2 regions of the Pseudomonas sp. FW305-E2 genome follow, and region 1 is predicted to be linked to the other one. Evidence: riboswitches for the same ligand, from Rfam matches in the RefSeq annotation. Region 1 holds a riboswitch; the other holds the start of a gene.
What was found. Region 1 has a riboswitch for thiamine pyrophosphate ahead of AC3WLP_RS14760 (TenA family protein). Riboswitches for the same ligand answer to the same signal wherever they lie in the genome.
Positions count from the first base shown of each region.

Region 1 (3,874 bases):
CGGCCGACACGTTGTAGATGGTCGGACCCTGAATGGTCCACAGGTTCAGGCACAGCATCACCACGGCCGCGAACGACAGGCCCTGCAGCATCATCACGTCGACGATATCGGCCTGCTGGTAAACCATCGCGCACCACGCCCCGGCCACCACCATCAGGCCGTTGCCAAGGAGGAATGCCACCACGCTGGCGATCACCGCTACCCGGCCACTGCGTGCCAGCCGTGTCCAGTTGGTGGCTTGGGTGGCGCCACTGGCGAAGGTGCCGAAGACCATGGTCACTGCCGCCGAAAAGGTCATGGTTTCATGCGGGACGACTGCAGCCAGGCCGGCAAAGCCACCGGCATCGCGGGTGGCGATGTACATGGACACCAACAGCAGCACGAACATCAATGGCACCGACACCCGCGACAACAGGTCCAGCCCCTTGAACCCAATGATGGCCGTAATGCTGAAACCCAGCCCGAACAGCACCATCAACGGCATGCCGAAGCCATCCGCCAGCCCCAGCAGCTTGACCAGCACGATGGCCACCGTGGCCGTACCCCAGGCATACCAGCCCAGTTCGGCAAAACCCAGCAGAAAGTCCGAGAGCCGGCTCCCCGCTTCACCGAAACAGAAGCGTCCCATCAACACGGTATTCAGCCCGCTGCGTGAGGCGATGAAGGCCAGCACTGCGGCATACAAGGCAAGCAAACTGTTGCCGAGGGTAGCCACCCACAGCATGTCGACAAAACTGAATGCCATGCCCAGCTTGCCGCCGGCGAACATCGTGCCGGTAAAGAAGGTGAAGCTGAACAAGACCATCGCGATCGGCAGCAGGCCCTTGCGGGCGGACTGGGGGGCTTCGCTGAGCGGAAATTCGCTGGGTGAGCTCATTGCACGGGGCTCCGGGTGAGTAGTTGGGAGCGGAAAGAGCAATATGCGGGCCGCTTTTTCCTGCGCCGCCACCCGGAAGAAATCGGGCTGCTCGCCCAGAATTCCCTATGCACTGTGCACATTAAAGCTGCGATTTGACGATCTGGAGTGTGCGTGACGACTTATTTTGAGGCGCTCATGCACCAAAGCGGGCCTGGGCTGGGTAGTAATCACCCAGCCCACGGCGGTTTACACGGTCCCGTCCAACCCCATTTGCCAGAAATCAGCCTCCAGGCTGGAGGCCTGGCCAAAAATCCCTGCCAGTTCGGCGAACCGCTGCTCGGTCATGCTGCGCGCCGCCAGTTCATCCAGGTGCTTGCGCGCTGCTGCGGCCACCCCTTGGTAGCCCTCCCCGGCATACTCGCCAATCCACTCGCGGTAGGGGTGATTGCTCAAGTCGCCAATACGCTCGGCCAGGGTCCGGCCGATTTCGGCATAGCCGATCACGCAAGGTGCCAGTGCCACGTGCAGCTCCAGCAGGTCGCCGGCTGCGCCGCAGTCCAGCACATAACGGGTGTATGCCACCGTGGCCTGATGCTCTGGTGCGGCCTCGATGTCTGCCTGGGTCAAGCCCCAGCGCGCGCACAGGCGCAAGTGCAGCTCGGTTTCATCCAGGATCGCCGCCAGCCCGGCCTGCGCCGCGCGAATGTCGGCCGGGCGGCGGCTTTTGTAGGCAGCCAACGCCCAGGCGCGGGCGAACTGGATCAGGAACAGGTAATCCTGCACAAGGTAGGTCCGGAACGCTTCCTCGCTTAGCGTGCCCTCGCCCATTTGACGCACGAAGTCATGGTCTACGTAGCGGTTCCATTGTGGCGAGGCAGCTGTCTTGAGGCGCTCGAAGATATCCATGCTCATTTGCCCTCCGGGTACACTGCATCGAAGAAAGCCAGCTCCAGCGCCACGGTGCGCTGGTAGAAGTCACTTGCCAATGCGGCCTCCTGCGGGCCGACGCGGTCCAGTTCGGCCTGCAGGAAAGCGACGAATGCCTGGAATGCCGGGTTGTCATGCAGGGTAATCCACTCGGCATGGACGAAGTTGTCCGGCATCGGTTTCGGCGCCTTGAGCGCCCAGTCCAGGTACAGGCCTTCGGCAACGTTCAGCACCGCCAGTGCCGCTGCGTAGGAACGGGTGGCTGCCGCTTCGCGCATGATCGCCTTGAAACCTGCGGTAGGCGCGGTATCGGCCGGTTCACTGCGTTGCGCCGGGCTGACACCCAAGGCCTCGAAGGCACGCAGGAAGTAGGTGTTCTCGTCACTGCAGATCATCCCGGCAAAGCGGCCGAAGCGCAGGCGGGCTTCAAACGTGTCAGCGGTGGCGATGGCCGCGCCTAGCAGGGTCACGAAGCTGTCGAGGAAACGGTGGTCCTGGACCAGGTAGTCGACCATGATCGGGTCCGGCAGGCTGCCGTCGCACAATCGGGTCACGAAACGGTGGCCAACGGCCGCCGACCAGGTCGGCTCGCTCTGGCGGCGCAGGGACTGGCTGAAACGTTCGGTCATGTTGCTGTCCTTGATGAGGGTGACAGCGAGACCTTGAAAGTTGGCATGGACTGGCCTCGCAGTGAGGCCGGCAAAAAGGCAGGTTACAAGCCCCATCCCTTCGCCGGCATGATCCGGATCAGGTTCGAAGGGTCACCGCGCTGCAGCGTTCAGCGGTTTCTCAGCCCATTGCCGGGCTCCCCTTGGTAGCGCTCAGGTATACCCGAGGGCGCCGCGGCTGTCACGCCCCAAACTGTGGGCAATGGTGACCCGCTAATGGGTATCTGTCCCCATTCTTGACGCGCCATCTTTGAGTGCACGCCAGTCGCTGCAAGGTTATGTATGTCAAAGCATTACTGAAATATCTATTGGCATAGCTGTTGCTGATGGCCATTTAACGGGCAAAACGCCATTGATGGCTTAAGGCCCTAAGGCCGCAAAAGAGGCTTAAGCCAATGAAAACACCTGCTGCGAGTCACGCGTCCAGACGCGTGTTCCATCTGTCCTCCGTCACGGCACTGATGATCAGCCTCGGGTTGATCACGGCCATGGCAGCCCCCCTCGACGACAACAGCATGCCACCGCCGACCGACCCTTCGGCCTACACCGACCAGCCGGATGACCCGACCGCTGCCTTGCTTGAGCTGAACACCATGCCGGAGGCCAACGAAGGCTCGCTGGAGCTGACCGATGGCGCGTATGGCGACCGCAACACGGTAGGCACCGACAACGTGCTGCCGCCGGCCCTGCAAACATCGGACAAGTACCCTACCAACGGCAAACCCAGCCCGTTGTTCGGTGCACAACCTTTCACCCAGCAACTGTTGCTGTTCGAAGAATTCGGGCCAGAGAAGCTCGACCCGACCACGCCGGCGCCCGATCTGACCTTCCCGGTACCGACCCTCGGCGCGGCCCCCGCGCAAGACCCCAACGTGGTGGCACGCAGCGGACCCAGTGGCAGCGCTTTGGAAGCGTTTCTCAAGCAACCCGGCCTGTACCCGTTCCCGACCCAGTACGCCAACGTGCTGGACCGCAATCCATGGAAGGCGCAGATCGAGATGTTCCTCAACCGCCAGCCGGTCGGCTCGCCCGCTGAAGGCCGGCCACCAGGAAAAGGCTGGTCGCACCAGCGCTGGACCGAGTTCTACCCGCAGGCAGCGTTCAAGACCGCCCAGGCCGGTGCGCGCATCAACCTCGGTCTGCGCGACCGCAAGCAAATGCACAACTATGCCGTCGGCGAATTTGCCCCGGGCGGCCTGTACTACCAGACCTCCGACATTCCGACCACGCTGGGCACCACCAAGGGCATCGACACACGCTTCCATCCGAACATGCCGCTGCAAAACCACAAATCGCTCTGGACCTTCGACGGCACTTTCCCGCCCAAGCTGCTGATGGTGCGCTACGGCCAGCCAATTCTGATGCGCCATTACAACGCCCTGCCGATTGACCCCTCGGCCAACGGTGGCTTTGGCCTGCA
Region 1 is NZ_JBYSYE010000017.1:30,767-34,640, reverse strand. Features, by position in the region: gene codB (cytosine permease) at 1-877, opposite strand, end outside; gene tenA (thiaminase II) at 1,106-1,771, opposite strand; gene AC3WLP_RS14760 (TenA family protein) at 1,768-2,415, opposite strand; TPP riboswitch at 2,494-2,608, opposite strand; gene AC3WLP_RS14755 (Ig-like domain-containing protein) at 2,850-3,874, shown strand, end outside.

Region 2 (3,874 bases), on a different contig from region 1:
CCCAGCAACAGCACACCGACACCGGTGCCCAGGGCGATGGCCAGCACGGCGCCAGCAAGGCCCAGGCCTGGCGCCAGCATGGCGCCGACCTGCAGTACCATCAGGCCGATGCCGAGGGAAAACCACAGTGAAAACAGGTCGCGAGCACCGAAAATGCGCTGCTGGATGGGGATTGGATGGTCGGGAGAGAACTGGCTGGGTGATGTCATGGTTGGCGCTCGCCGGCAATATTGTTGGTGTTCCTGGCGAGGACTTCGTCCTCGTATCGCGACGCAAGGCCGCTCCCACAAAAACCACGCAGGCTTCGAGGCTTGCGCGGTCCTTGTGGGAGCGGCCTTGCGTCGCGAAAGGGCCGCAAAGCGGCCCCAGCGTGCTTAGACTTTGTGGTACAGCTGGCTGCCTTCCTGGCGGAACCGCTCGGCCTGCTCACGCATGCCTTGCTCGACCGTCACATCCACGGCCTCGATCTTGGCTGCGTACTCACGCACTTCCTGGGTGATCTTCATCGAGCAGAACTTCGGCCCGCACATCGAGCAGAAGTGCGCGACCTTGGCCGATTCCTTCGGCAGGGTCTCGTCGTGGAAAGCGCGGGCAGTGTCCGGGTCGAGGCCCAGGTTGAACTGGTCTTCCCAACGGAACTCGAAACGCGCCTTAGACAAGGCGTTGTCGCGAATCTGTGCACCCGGGTGGCCCTTGGCAAGGTCGGCGGCATGCGCGGCAATCTTGTAGGTGATGATGCCGGTCTTGACGTCGTCCTTGTTCGGCAGGCCCAAGTGCTCCTTCGGCGTGACGTAGCAGAGCATGGCGCAACCGAACCAGCCGATCATCGCCGCACCAATGCCCGAGGTGATGTGGTCGTAACCCGGCGCGATGTCGGTGGTCAGTGGGCCGAGGGTGTAGAACGGCGCCTCGTCGCAGCACTCCAGCTGCTTGTCCATGTTCTCTTTGATCAACTGCATCGGCACGTGGCCGGGGCCTTCGATCATGCATTGCACGTCGTGCTTCCAGGCAATTTTGGTCAGCTCGCCGAGGGTTTCCAGCTCACCGAATTGCGCGGCGTCGTTGGCGTCGGCAATCGAGCCAGGGCGCAGGCCGTCGCCCAGCGAGAAGCTGACGTCGTAGGCCTTCATGATTTCGCAGATTTCGTCGAAGTGGGTGTACAGGAAGTTTTCCTTGTGGTGCGCCAGGCACCACTTGGCCATGATCGAGCCACCGCGGCTGACGATGCCGGTGACCCGCTTGGCGGTCAGGGGCACATAGCGCAGCAGCACACCGGCGTGAATGGTGAAGTAGTCCACACCCTGTTCGGCCTGCTCGATCAGGGTGTCGCGGAACAGTTCCCAGGTCAGGTCCTCTGCCACGCCGTTGACCTTTTCCAGGGCCTGGTAGATCGGCACGGTACCGATCGGCACCGGCGAGTTGCGAATGATCCACTCGCGGGTTTCGTGGATGTGCTTGCCGGTGGACAAGTCCATGACCGTGTCCGAGCCCCAGCGGATGCCCCAGGTCAGCTTGGCCACCTCTTCCTCGATCGAGGAACCCAGGGCGCTGTTGCCGATGTTGCCGTTGATCTTCACCAGGAAATTGCGGCCGATGATCATCGGCTCTACTTCCGGGTGGTTGATGTTGGCCGGAATGATCGCGCGGCCACGGGCGATTTCCTGGCGGACGAATTCAGGGGTGATTTCTTTCGGGATGTTGGCACCGAAGCTGTGGCCGGCATGTTGCTCATTCAGCAGGCCGGCGGCGCGGGCCTCCTGTAGCTTCATGTTCTCGCGGATGGCCACGTATTCCATTTCGGCGGTGATGATGCCCTGACGGGCATAGTGCATCTGCGAGACGTTGGCGCCGGCCTTGGCCCGGCGCGGGTTGCGCACATGGGCGAAACGCAGCTTGGCCAGCTCCGCATCGTTCAGGCGCTGCTGACCGAAGTCGGAGCTCAGGCCTTCCAGGCGCTCGGTGTCACCGCGGGCTTCGATCCACGCCGAACGCACATCGGCCAGGCCTTTGCGCACGTCGATGATCACGTCGGGGTCGGTGTACGGGCCAGACGTGTCATACACCAGCACCGGGGCGTTGGACTCGCCGCCGAAATCGGTCGGGGTGTCATCCAGGCTGATTTCACGCATGGGGACACGGATGTCCGGGCGCGAGCCTTCGACATACACCTTGCGCGAACGCGGGAACGGTTGCACGGACTGCTGATCGACTTGTGCCGATTCGCTGAGGTTGATCGCTTTTTCTTGTTTGGTCATCACAGGCTCTCCTGACGGCTTCCTAGCAGTGGAATGTCGGGGTGAACCTGAAACGCGCGGACGCACCCTCTTTGGGTGCAGTGCCGGACATGGGGGTGCCTGAAGCTGTATGCAGCTGTGACAATCCCGGACCTGGCACAAGAGGCTCCCCGGGAAGGCGAGCAATCTTGTTCCCTACGCAGGCGCTAACCTGATCAGGTTCAACGGGATCCGCACCTCTGCGATCTCAGCCTTTGCTTCAAGGCACCCCGACAAGAACATGCGCAGTCTAGACTGGAGTGGTCAGCAAAGCCAAGCAGGTAAATGCGCGGATGATGAAAGGCACACCGAGCGATTGTTGCCGGGTGCGCATGGCACTACACTGGCCCATCGCTCGATACTCAACAGTTCAGTAATTAAATTTCGTACAAGGATTGCCTCTATGCTGCGCAAACTCTCACTGGCGATAGCCGTGTCTTGTGCGTCCAACGGAGTGGTCTGGGCAGCGGACGTGCCTTCGACAGTCAAAACCGATCTGGTCAGCGTCTACCAGGAAGCAGTGGACAACAACGCCGACCTGGCTGCAGCCCGCGCCGATTACGGGGCGCGCCGCGAAGTGGTGCCGCAGGCCCGCGCCGGGTTGCTGCCAAACCTGTCGGCCGGTGCCGAGATGATGAACACCCGCACCAAGCTGGACGAGCCGTCCATGACGTCCAATCGCAGCGGCAACGCCTGGAGCGCGACCCTGGCTCAGCCCATCTTCCGCGCTGATCGCTGGTTCCAGTTGCAAGCCGCCGAAGCAGTCAACGAACAGGCAGCACTGGAGCTGTCGGCGACCGAGCAAAACCTGATCCTGCAAACCGCGCAAAACTACTTCGCCGTCCTCCGCGCCCAGGACAATCTGGCCGCCACCAAGGCAGAAGAAGCCGCCTTCAAGCGCCAGCTGGATCAGTCCAACGAGCGTTTCGACGTGGGCCTTTCGGACAAGACCGACGTGCTGCAATCCCAAGCCAGTTATGACACTGCACGGGCCAACCGGATCATCGCCGAACGCCAGGTGCAGGACGCCTTCGAGGCCCTGGTAACCCTGACCAACCGTGAGTACACCGCTATCCAGGGCGTGGTGCATAGCCTGCCGGTACAAGTGCCAACGCCCAACGATGCCAAAGCCTGGGTCGAAACCGCCGGGCGCCAGAACCTCAACCTGCTGGCCACCAACTACGCGGTTTCTGCCGCAGAAGAGACCCTGCGTCAGCGCAAGGCCGGGCATGCACCGACCCTGGACGCCGTGGCCAAGTACCAGAAGGGTGACAACGACAGCCTTGGCTTCACCAACCCATCGCAACTGGGGGTGCGCTACAGCGGCGACGTCGAGCAGACCAGCGTTGGCCTGCAACTGAACATACCGATCTACAGCGGCGGCCTGACCAGCTCGCAGGTACGCGAGGCTTACCAGCGCCTGAGCCAGAGCGAGCAACAGCGTGAAAGCCTGCGCCGCCAGGTCGTGGAGAACACCCGCAACCTGCACCGCGCAGTGAACACCGATGTGGAACAGGTACAGGCGCGCAAGCAGTCGATCATTTCCAACCAGAGCGCGCTGGAAGCCACCGAAATCGGCTACCAGGTCGGTACCCGCAACA
Region 2 is NZ_JBYSYE010000003.1:185,084-188,957, forward strand. Features, by position in the region: gene cytX (putative hydroxymethylpyrimidine transporter CytX) at 1-209, opposite strand, end outside; gene thiC (phosphomethylpyrimidine synthase ThiC) at 375-2,255, opposite strand; TPP riboswitch at 2,410-2,516, opposite strand; gene AC3WLP_RS04775 (TolC family outer membrane protein) at 2,677-3,874, shown strand, end outside.
Region 2: linked by a shared signal. The riboswitch ahead of thiC (phosphomethylpyrimidine synthase ThiC) and the one ahead of AC3WLP_RS14760 (TenA family protein) in region 1 are both predicted to bind thiamine pyrophosphate.